Regions from separate parts of the Micromonospora sp. NPDC023737 genome, predicted to be linked through region 3. Evidence: riboswitches for the same ligand, from Rfam matches in the RefSeq annotation. Region 3 holds a riboswitch; each other region holds the start of a gene.

Region 1 (3,268 bases), on a different contig from region 3:
GCCGCCCGAGCACCCGCACCGGTCGGCACCGGCTCGCACTCCGGCGCCGGCCGGTCAGGCGTGCCAGGGCGGGCCGGGCTGCGGCACGTGCCAGCCCGGCGGCGCGGGCGCGGGTGGTGGCCCGCCCAGCACCACCGGGATCGGCACCACCGGCTCGTCCGGCGCGTTCACGGTCCGCTCGGAGCCGTCCGGAAAACGCAGGTGGTAACGGTCACCGTCCCACACCCCGGCGGGCGCCTGCGGGTCCCGGCCGACGAAGAACGAGCGGTACGCCGTGATCGCCTCCAGCAGCTCCCGCTCTTCCCGGGCGGTCCGCTCCCGATCCGCCGCCTTCCGATCGAGGCCGCGCAGCGACCCGTCGCGCAACAGCGCCAGCCGGGTGGCCGCGAACTGGTAGCCGCGCATCGCCTTCACCCCGGCGTCCCCGGCCACCCGTCGCGCCCAGGCCCGGGCCGCGTGCCGGCGGCCGAGGCTGCTCAGCGCCGCCACCTCGGGCGGGCTCAGCCAGCCGGCCCGGACGTAGTCCGGCAGCCTGCGCTCGGTGAGCCGCCCCTCCCAGGCCCGTAGCCAGACGGCCAGCCCGACCATGCCGAAGAAGATCGGCACCATCAGGCCGATGAAGCCGTACAGCATGATCAGCGGCTGGTTGGTGGCCTGGCTGAGTGTCGGCAGCAGGTTCCACGTGCCGTGCAGCATCATGGCCACCAGCAGCCCCGCGAGGGGGGCGAGCACTCGGACCCGGCGGTCGGCCGTACGGGCGGCGATGCCGAGCCCCACGCCGGTCATCGAGGTGAAGAGCGGATGGGCGAACCCGAACAGCAGGATCCGGACGATGAAGATGGCGATGACCTGCTGCGCCCCGGTCGCCGGCCCGTACCGGTCGACACCTGTCGCGAAGCCGTACCCGCCGAGGTAGAGGATGTTCTCCACCATCGCGAAGCCGACCGCCGAGAGCCCGCAGTAGACCAGCCCGTCGGTGATCCCGGACCACTCCCGTCGCCGGAACACCAGCAGCAGGATCGGCCCGAGTGCCTTGGTCGACTCCTCGACGAAGGGTGCGACCAGCACTCCGGTGAGCGCGGCCGGCAGTTTCGCGTGGGCGATCTGGCCGGCCGCGAAGTCGTTCACCGTCAGCGAGGCGGCGGTGGCGACGAACGCGCCCCAGGTGAAACAGAAGATCAGGTACTTCAGTGGCTCGGGCTCGTACCGGTCGAGCCAGAGGAAGCAGGCGACCAGCACGGGCACCGGCAGGAGAGCGGCCACCGTACCGATCAGCAGCGCCTGCACGCCGATGTTCTCGCCGATCGTGTAGACCATGAAGACCGCGCACGCCGCGATGAGGAGCACCAGCCCGGCGAGCACCAGGAACCGCCGCCAGCCCAGCCGGCGCAGCGGCATCCGGAGCGCGCCACCCGGACCGGGCGGAACGGACGGCGACGGCGGCGCGCTGCCGGGCGGGGTGTCGGCCATGCGGTCAGCCTAGCCATCGCCGGCCGGGTGGTTCTGGCGCATCGGCAGCCGCTATGCTGCCGACAGGTCACGAGCGCCAGCGTCAAGCCCCGGCTTGCTGGCCGGCAACCCTCGTCGAGTTCGCGGTGGGGTGCCCCGGGTGATGACCGGGCCCGGCCCGATCCGCGTGCCGGGCAAGCGCGGACCCCGTCCCGACGTAGCCCCGGGGTCCCTGGCCCGGGAGGTTCCCGCGTGTCCGTCGCCCTCGTATCCCCGATCGCCACCCTGCCGGCCGCTCCGGCCGACGCCGAGCCGCTCGGCGTGCTCGGCGTACCGGGTGAGATCAATCTCGACTACGCGGCCACCGCGCCGTGCGCGCGGGTCGCGGCCGACGCGGTGGCTGCGCTGCTGCCGTGGTACGCGAGCGTGCACCGCGGCGCCGGGGCTCTCTCCCGCCGCTGCACGCTCGCCTACGAGCAGGCCCGGCAGACGGTGGGTGACTTCTTCGGCGCTCGGGCCGAAGACCACGTGATCTTCACCCGCAACACCACGGACGCGCTGAACCTGCTGGCCCGGGCGTTGCCCGCGGGCACCACCGTGGTCACCTTCGGCGGCGAGCACCACGCGAACCTGCTGCCCTGGCCGCGTGGCTCGGTCCGGCTGCCCGTGCCCGCGGACCCGGGCGGGGCGGTACGCGCCCTGGACGCGGCGCTCGCCGAGCTACGCCGGGCGGCGCAGCCCGGGCTGCCGGTACTGGTGGCGGTCACCGGGGCGAGCAACGTGACCGGCGAACGCTGGCCGGTGGCCGAGCTGGCCCGGGTGGCCCGGCGCCACGGAGCCCGGATCGCCCTGGACGCCGCGCAGCTCGCCCCACACGCGCCGGTCGATCTGCTGGCGCTGGACGTCGACTATCTCGCCGTCTCCGGCCACAAGCTCTACGCCCCGTTCGGGGCCGGAGCGCTGATCGGCCGGGCGGACTGGCTCGACGCCGCGCAGCCGTACCTGGCCGGCGGTGGCGCCACGGCCCGGGTCGGGGCGGCCACCCACGAGGTCACCTGGGCGGTCGGGCCGGCGCGGCACGAGGGGGGAACCCCGAATCTGTTGGGGGCGGTCGCGCTGGCCGCCGTCTGCGACGCGCTCGCGGACGCGGACCGTGCGGCGCTGCACGACCGGGAGCAGCGCCTGCTCGACCGGCTGCGCGACGGCATCGCGGCGCTGCCGCACGTCGTGGAGCTGCGCACCTTCGGTCCCGACGCGCCCCGGGTGGGCATCGTCTCCTTCGTGGTGGCGGGACGGGACTCCGCCGACGTGGCCGCCGAACTGGCCCGGGAGCACGCCATCGGGGTACGCGACGGGTTGTTCTGCGCCCACCCGCTCGCCCAGCGACTGCTCATCGAGGCGGCCACGCGCGCCGGACGGCGGGACCTGCCGCCGACGGCGCTGCGGGCCAGCATCGGACTGGGCAGCACGGAGGAGCACGTCGACCGGCTGCTCGCGGCCCTCGCCACGTTCGCCTGAGCGCCCGGCGGCGGACCGCCGGTCGGTCCCCGGCCCAACGGCGGTCCGCCCGGCCGGCTGGCACGCACCGCGTGCCCGGCCGGCCGGGCGGCGGGTCAGCCGATCGGAGGCGCTACGGGGGGTTTCGGCCGTCCGCCGTCCGGTTCGGGACGGCCGCCCGGGGGCACGTTGTGATCGCCGAAGGACTGCCGGATCAGCCGGTTCGCCTCCTCCTGCTCGATGCCGGAGGCGACCAGCAGGTCACTCGCCGCCGTCCGGACCTGGGCCACGACCACGCTGCCGGAGAAACCCACCCCCTCGT
Region 2 (3,268 bases), on a different contig from region 3:
ACGAACGGGCCAGCGATTTAATCGCTGGCCCGTTCGGACGTTGGTCGGGAGGGACGATCGCGCAACGCCTCCGGCGTTGGGTCGAAAGAACTGAAAGTCTTCGGCGATACGCCCTCCCGCACGGAGCATCTTGCGCCGTCCGGTTCCTGCCGTCAAGTCCTTAGGGGCGGGTTTCTCGCACCCAGAGCGAAAAGCCGGTTACCCGGCGGATCGGCCTGATCCCCCGATCGGGCGATCTGCGGATGATCCACGGCCGGTCAGCCGAGGAGACCGGCGTCGCGGGCGGCACGCAGCGACGGACGGATGTGGTGGGTGGGGCCCACCTGCCCGGCGACCGCGTCGATCGTCTTCAACCCCTCACCCGTGTTGAACACGACCGTCTCGGCGGCCGGGTCGAGCTTGCCGGACTCGACGAGCTTGCGCAGCACCGCCACGGTGACGCCACCGGCGGTCTCGGCGAAGACGCCGGTGGTGCGGGCCAGCAGGCGGATGGCGGCGCGGATCTCGTCGTCGTCGGCGTACTCCATCCAGCCACCGGTACGACGGACCGCCTCCAGGGCGTAGAGGCCGGCCGCCGGGTCGCCGATGTTCAGCGACTTGGCGATGCCGGTCGGCTTGACCGGGACGATCTCGTCACTGCCGCCGTGCAGCGCGGTGGCGATCGGATTGCAGCCGGCCGACTGCGCGCCGAAAACCTTCCAACCGCCGGCCGGCGCCTCCACCAGTCCGATCTCGATCAGCTCGGTGAACGCCTTGTCGATCTTCGTGAGCAGTTCGCCGGAGGCCATCGGGATCACCACCTGGGCCGGGATCCGCCAGCCGAGCTGCTCCGCCACCTCGTAACCGAGCGTCTTCGACCCCTCGGCGTAGTACGGACGGACGTTGACGTTGACGAACGCGGTGTCCTCGAACTCGTCGGTCTCCACCAGTTCGCCGCAGAGCCGGTTCACGTCGTCGTACGAGCCATCGATGGCGACGAGTTCACCCCCGTAGACGGCGGTGGTGACGACCTTGCCCTGCTCCAGGTCACTCGGGATGAACACCACCGACGGCACGCCGGCCCGGGCGGCGTGGGCGGCGACCGAGTTCGCGAGGTTGCCGGTCGACGCACAGGCGAACCGGGTGAACCCGAGCGCCCGGGCGGCGGTCAGCGCCACCGAGACGACCCGGTCCTTGAACGAGTGGGTCGGGTTGGCGCTGTCGTCCTTGACCCAGAGCGGGGCCGTGATGCCCAGCTCGGCGGCGAGGTTCGGGGCGGCGACCAGCGGGGTGAGGCCGGGGTCGAGGGTGACCCGGGTGGCCGGGTCCTGACCGGCGGGAAGCAGCGCCGCGTACCGCCACAGGTTGCGCGGGCCGGCCTCGATCTGCTCGCGGGTCACGGTGGCCAGCGCGGCGGCGTCGTAGTCGACCTCGAGCGGGCCGAAACACTCGTAGCAGGCGTGCTGCGCGGCGAGCGGGTAGCGGGCCTGACAGGCACGGCAGACGAGGGCGCGGGCGGGGCTGGCGGTGGTGTCGATGCCGGACGGGGCGATCGTCGACGTCATGTCGAGATTCCTCTCATCTTCCCCCGCGTCGCACTCTGCGGCGGGGACGGAATTGGCACCTGCCCCTCGGGCGCTCGACGGTGAGCGCGTGGGGTGGTTGCCGGGGCGTCATCGGGCCGTATCCCTAAGCCCCTCTGGATGAGGTATTCAGTTGTGCAACCGAGTCTAAGCGCCCGCCGGGGACGGTCCGAGCGGGGTTCCCACGGTGTGAACGGAGGGCGGACAGGGTGTGGTCACCGCCCTGTCGAGCTGCCCCACATCTGGGACACGCCGGAGCAGAAGCGCCACAGGCGCTCGCGCGAGCTTGACCCGCGCCCCATTTCCGGGGCAGCTCGACAGTGGCCGACCCCCGGTCATCCGGACGGGGACGCCCAGGTCCAGGCAGGCCACCACGCCGTCCGCGCGAGCCATCGGCCTGCCGCCCCGCTATCGCCCAAGACGAAGGCGAGGCGGACTCGGTGGGAGGATTCGGCGATGACACCTCGACCGGCCCGCCGCCAACTCCTGCTCACCGGCCTGCCGCTCGCCGCCGCCCTGCTGCTCGGCGCCTGCACCGCCGACCACGCCGGTATGGGCGGGGACGGGCCAGTGACAGGCGGCAGGCCCGGGGCGGGGCCCACCGCACCCGGCAACGATCCGACCGGCGCATGCCCGGAGTCGGGCGTGCTCATCCGGTCGACCGGCTCGGACGCCGCCATGGGCCTGCGCGCCCTCGGCCTGGAGCTGATCAACTGCGGCACCGCGGACTACCCGCTGCACGGCTACCCGTCGCTGCGGCTGCTCGACGGCGAGGGCACGCCGATCCCGGTCCAGGTGATCGAGGGGGCGAAGGGCATCACCTCGGGCTTCGACGACCCGCCCCGACCGCTGACCCTGCGTCCCGGCGAGCGGGCCGGCGCCGCCGTGCTCTGGCGCAACCTGGTCACCGACTCGACCGTGGTCGCGACCGACGCCGAAGGTCTGGAGGTCGCCCCGGGCCCCGGCCTGGCCAGGCAGGCCGTCGACCCGGACGGGCCGATCGATCTGGGCAACACCGGCCGGATCGGCGTCAGCGCCTGGAAGGAGGCGGAGCCGACGACTCCCGCCACACCGCCGGCCCCGTCACAGCCCAGCGGGGCGCCCTCGGTGGCGGTGACCCCGGACAGCCGGTTGTGAGCGCCGTTACGAGGTGACGTCCTTGCGGGTGAAACGCCAGTACGCCAGCGCCCAGAACAGCGTCGCGTAGCTGATCGACGAGATGGCTCCGCGTACCACGTCGTCGGTCTGCACCGGCGTGGAGAGCAACCCGAGCCACGCGGTGCTGAAGTGGGTCGGCAGGAAGGCACGCAGGCCGCCGAGCGCGGTGATCTGGTCCAGGATGCTGGAGAGGATCCAGAGCAGCACCGCGCCGCCGACCGCGCCGAGCGCGGCGTCCGTGCTCACCGACAGCAGGAACGCCAGACCGGCCACCACCAGCAGTACGACGGCCAGGTAGCCGAGCACCGCCAGCAGCCGCAGCAGCCCCTGCCCCGGCGGGAGTTCCGCCGCGACCATGCTGCGCAGCGGCGACCAGCCGTAGCGGAGGGTGCCGGCGGCCAGGGCGGTGCCGGCGAGCAGCAGCAGCGCCAACCCCGAGTAGGCGGCCGCGACCAGCAGCTTCACCGTGAGCAGCCGGGCGCGCGGCACCGGCACGGCGAGCAGGTACCGCAGGCTCCCCCAGCTCGCTTCGCTGGCCACCGTGTCGC
Region 3 (3,268 bases):
CGGCCAGGCCGACGAGTTCCAGCTGGGCGCGGGCGATCGCCACCGCCTCCTCCTCGGGCAGCTTCCTGATCCGGCGCAGCGCCAGGGTGACGTTGCGCAGCACGCTCATGTGCGGAAACAGGTTGAACTGCTGGAAGACCATGCCGATCCGCTGACGCAGGGCGTCCGGATCGTCGGCCAGCACGCTGCGCCCGTCGAGCAGCACGTCGCCGCGGTCCGGTTCGATGAGCCGGTTGATCGTCCGCAGCAGCGTCGACTTGCCGGAGCCGGACGGCCCGATGACGCAGGCCGTCCCGCCGCGGACCACGTCCAGGTCGGCCCCGCGGAGCACCCGGTTGGGCCCGAAGGCCAGGTGGACATCGCGTACGGCCAGGCTGACCGAGGTGCTGGTGGCGGCGGTCATCGCCCACTCCCTCCCGCCGCACCCGGCAATGCCAGGTCGGCGTCGTCGATCTCGTCGGTCGGCTGTGCGGCGGGCCGGCCGTGGCGCAGCCGGGCGTCGATCGCGTTGACCACGTGGGTCAGCGGTACGGTCAGCGCCAGGTAGAACAGGCCGGCCAGCAGCAGGGCCGATTCGTTACCGGTGGTGGCCGCGTAGTCCTGCCCGATCCGGAACAGCTCCCGCTGGCTGGCCACCAGGCCGAGGAAGTAGACCAGGCTGGAGTCCTTGATCAGCGCGATGAGCTGGTTGACCCAGGCCGGCAGGACCCGGCGTACGCCCTGCGGGATGATCACCACCCGCATCGCCTCGGCCCAGGAGAATCCCAACGCGCGGGCACCCTCCAACTGGGTCGCCTCCACCGACTGGATGCCGGAGCGGAAGATCTCTCCGATGTAGGCGGCGGCGATCAGGGAGAGCGCCAGAATGCCCAGCGGGTACGGGTTCGGCCCCCACACCTGCATGCCGAGCGGCGCCAGGCCGACGCCGATCAGCAGGATCGTCGCGGCGGCCGGCAGCCCCCGGAACACGTCGGTGTAGACCCGCGCCGGCCAGCGCAGCCACCGGGTACGGGAGATGCCGGCGACGGCCAGCAGCATGCCCAGTACCGAGCCGAGCAGAGCGGCGGAGACCGCGAGGAGCAGGGTGTTGGGCAGCCCGATGGTGAGCATCTCGGGCAGCGCCTCGCGCATCGAATCCCAGTCGAAGAACGTCTCCCACAGGGTCCGCAACGGATCCATGTCTCGTCTCTCCTACCGCTCCGCTCGGTCGTTTCGTCGTACTGTCAGGACCCGGCCGACGCGGACGCGGTCGGTGCGGCCGGGACCGCCACGGTGCCGCTGCCCGGCTTGAAGTCCGCCGGAATCGGCCGGCCCGGGTAGTACTGGGCCTGCAGCCGGTTCCACGTGCCGTCGGCGATCACCTCGTCGAGGCCCTTGTTCAGCGCCTCGCGCAGGGCGTCGTTCCCCTTCGCCACCGCGTACGCCGTCGGCGCGGGGCTGAGCAGCTTCGCGGCCACGGCGATCTTCCCGCCGCTGTCCGCGGCCGACTTCTCGCCGATCTCGGCCGGGGCGATCCAGGCGTCCGCGGTACCGGCCTTGAGCTGGTTGATCGCGCCGTTGTAGTCCGGTACGCGCACCGGGTCGAGTCCCTTGCCGTTGGCGTAGTCGTCCTGGACGGTGCCCTGCACGACGACGACCCGCTTACCGGCGAGCTCGTCGAAGCTGTGGATCGGCGAGCCGGCCGGTACGTCGAGTCCGAAGTAGCCGAAGTCGTACCCGTTGCCGAAGTCCACCGTCTTCTTGCGGGCCTCGGTGATGGTGATCGACGAGCTGCCGACGTCGAACTTGTGGTTGTTGACCTGGGCGAGCAGCGCGGAGAAGTCGGTGCCGACGAACTCCACCTTCAGACCGATCTTCCCGGCGACCGCGGTGAGCAGGTCGTTGTCGAAGCCGGTGAACTTTCCGTCCTTCAGGTACACGTTCGGCGGGGCATCGGTGAGCGTCCCGGCGCGCAGCACGCCCGGCTGGAGCAGGTCGTACGGGTTGTCCGCGCCGGACGCGGCGTCGTCGCCGCAGGCGGTGAGGGCGGTGGCACCGAGGATCGCGGCCGCGCCGACGGCGACCAACCGGGTCAGGGTAGGAAGGAATCGCACAGGTGTCTCCGGATGTCGGTATTCGGCGGAGCACGGACGCGCGCCGCCGACGGCGCGCCGCAGGGGCACGCCGCTGGAGGGTTCGGGCTGGCGGGGAGAGTGCGCGGTCAGCGCCGCGCGCCGGCAGGACAGCCGGCGCTGCACACCAACATCATGTCGACGTGCCGACGCCGGGTCAGCGCCGGCGAATCGGGCCGCCGGACGTTGGCGTCGGGCACGATGCGGCCGACTGACGAGATGGTGTGGTGGAACGACATTGGCTCTCCCGGGTCGTTGCTGACCTGGGGACCAGGCCACGCTTGCACCGGATTCGCTCCGGTGCCCGGTCTTCACCCGGGGCACCCCACCGCGGAGGAGGGTTGCCGGCCAGCAAGCCGGGGCTTGACGCTGGCGCTCATGACCTGCGCAAGAGGTTAGCAGCCCGGTACGGACAGTCGTCCAGCCGTTATGACCACGCTCACGCTCCCCGTCGGGTGGCGCGGCCGCCGGGCGTCTCGGACCGGCCACGATCACCGGAATCGAGTCGACCGGCCCGACTTGTGCGTGGCCACGGTGGCGCGCGATCGCAGCACCCGACGCCGCCGCGTCGGGCCGACTGGCGTCGCCGGGTCAGGCGGCGGGGTGGACCTCGCCGTGGGTGCCCTCGGCGTGCAGGTCCCAGCGGCGGCCGAACGCCGGAACGCCGAGCAGCCGGACCGGGCCGATCGACTCCGGCAGGTGCGGATCCAGGACCAGCCGGCCGTCGACCGCGTCCAGCCCGAGCAGCGTACGCAGGAACAGCAGCGGTGCCCCGCTGGCCCAGGCCTGCGGGTTGCACGCGGTGGGGTATGGGACCGGCCGCCGGCCGAACCTGCGGTCGTAGCCGGAGAACGCCTCGGGCAGCCGGTGCTCGGAGTAGGCGGACGCCTCCATCATGGCCCCGATGATGCGGTGGGCCGCCTCGTGCTGGCCGTAGCGGGCGAGGCCGGCCGCCACTATCGAGTTGTCGTGCGGCCAGACGGTGCCGACGTGGTAACCGATGGGGTTGTAGCCGCTGTCGGCGGTGGAGAGGGTACGCACGCCCCAGCCGGAGAACATCTCGTCGGACATCAGTTGGGCGGCCACCAATCGTGCCCGGTCCGGCGGCACGATGCCGCTCCAGAGCAGATGGCCCATGTTGGACGTCATCGAGTCGA

What was found. A riboswitch is a leader RNA that binds a small molecule or an ion and turns the genes downstream of it on or off. The one in region 3 is predicted to bind S-adenosylmethionine.
Region 1: another riboswitch for S-adenosylmethionine. It lies ahead of AB0F98_RS22165 (aminotransferase class V-fold PLP-dependent enzyme); the one in region 3 lies ahead of AB0F98_RS11595 (ABC transporter substrate-binding protein).
Region 2: another riboswitch for S-adenosylmethionine. It lies ahead of thrC (threonine synthase); the one in region 3 lies ahead of AB0F98_RS11595 (ABC transporter substrate-binding protein).

The regions. Positions count from the first base shown of each region.
Region 1 covers NZ_JBFAAL010000011.1:66,059-69,326, forward strand. The annotation lists gene AB0F98_RS22160 (PrsW family intramembrane metalloprotease) at 55-1,470, opposite strand; SAM riboswitch class IV at 1,536-1,656, shown strand; gene AB0F98_RS22165 (aminotransferase class V-fold PLP-dependent enzyme) at 1,702-2,967, shown strand; gene AB0F98_RS22170 (FUSC family protein) at 3,063-3,268, opposite strand, start outside.
Region 2 covers NZ_JBFAAL010000011.1:86,756-90,023, forward strand. The annotation lists gene thrC (threonine synthase) at 258-1,544, opposite strand; SAM riboswitch class I at 1,555-1,689, opposite strand; gene AB0F98_RS22250 (DUF4232 domain-containing protein) at 2,019-2,699, shown strand; gene AB0F98_RS22255 (ABC transporter permease subunit) at 2,706-3,268, opposite strand, start outside.
Region 3 covers NZ_JBFAAL010000004.1:32,229-35,496, reverse strand. The annotation lists gene AB0F98_RS11605 (amino acid ABC transporter ATP-binding protein) at 1-403, opposite strand, end outside; gene AB0F98_RS11600 (amino acid ABC transporter permease) at 400-1,179, opposite strand; gene AB0F98_RS11595 (ABC transporter substrate-binding protein) at 1,224-2,093, opposite strand; SAM riboswitch class IV at 2,384-2,495, opposite strand; gene AB0F98_RS11590 (glycogen debranching N-terminal domain-containing protein) at 2,703-3,268, opposite strand, start outside.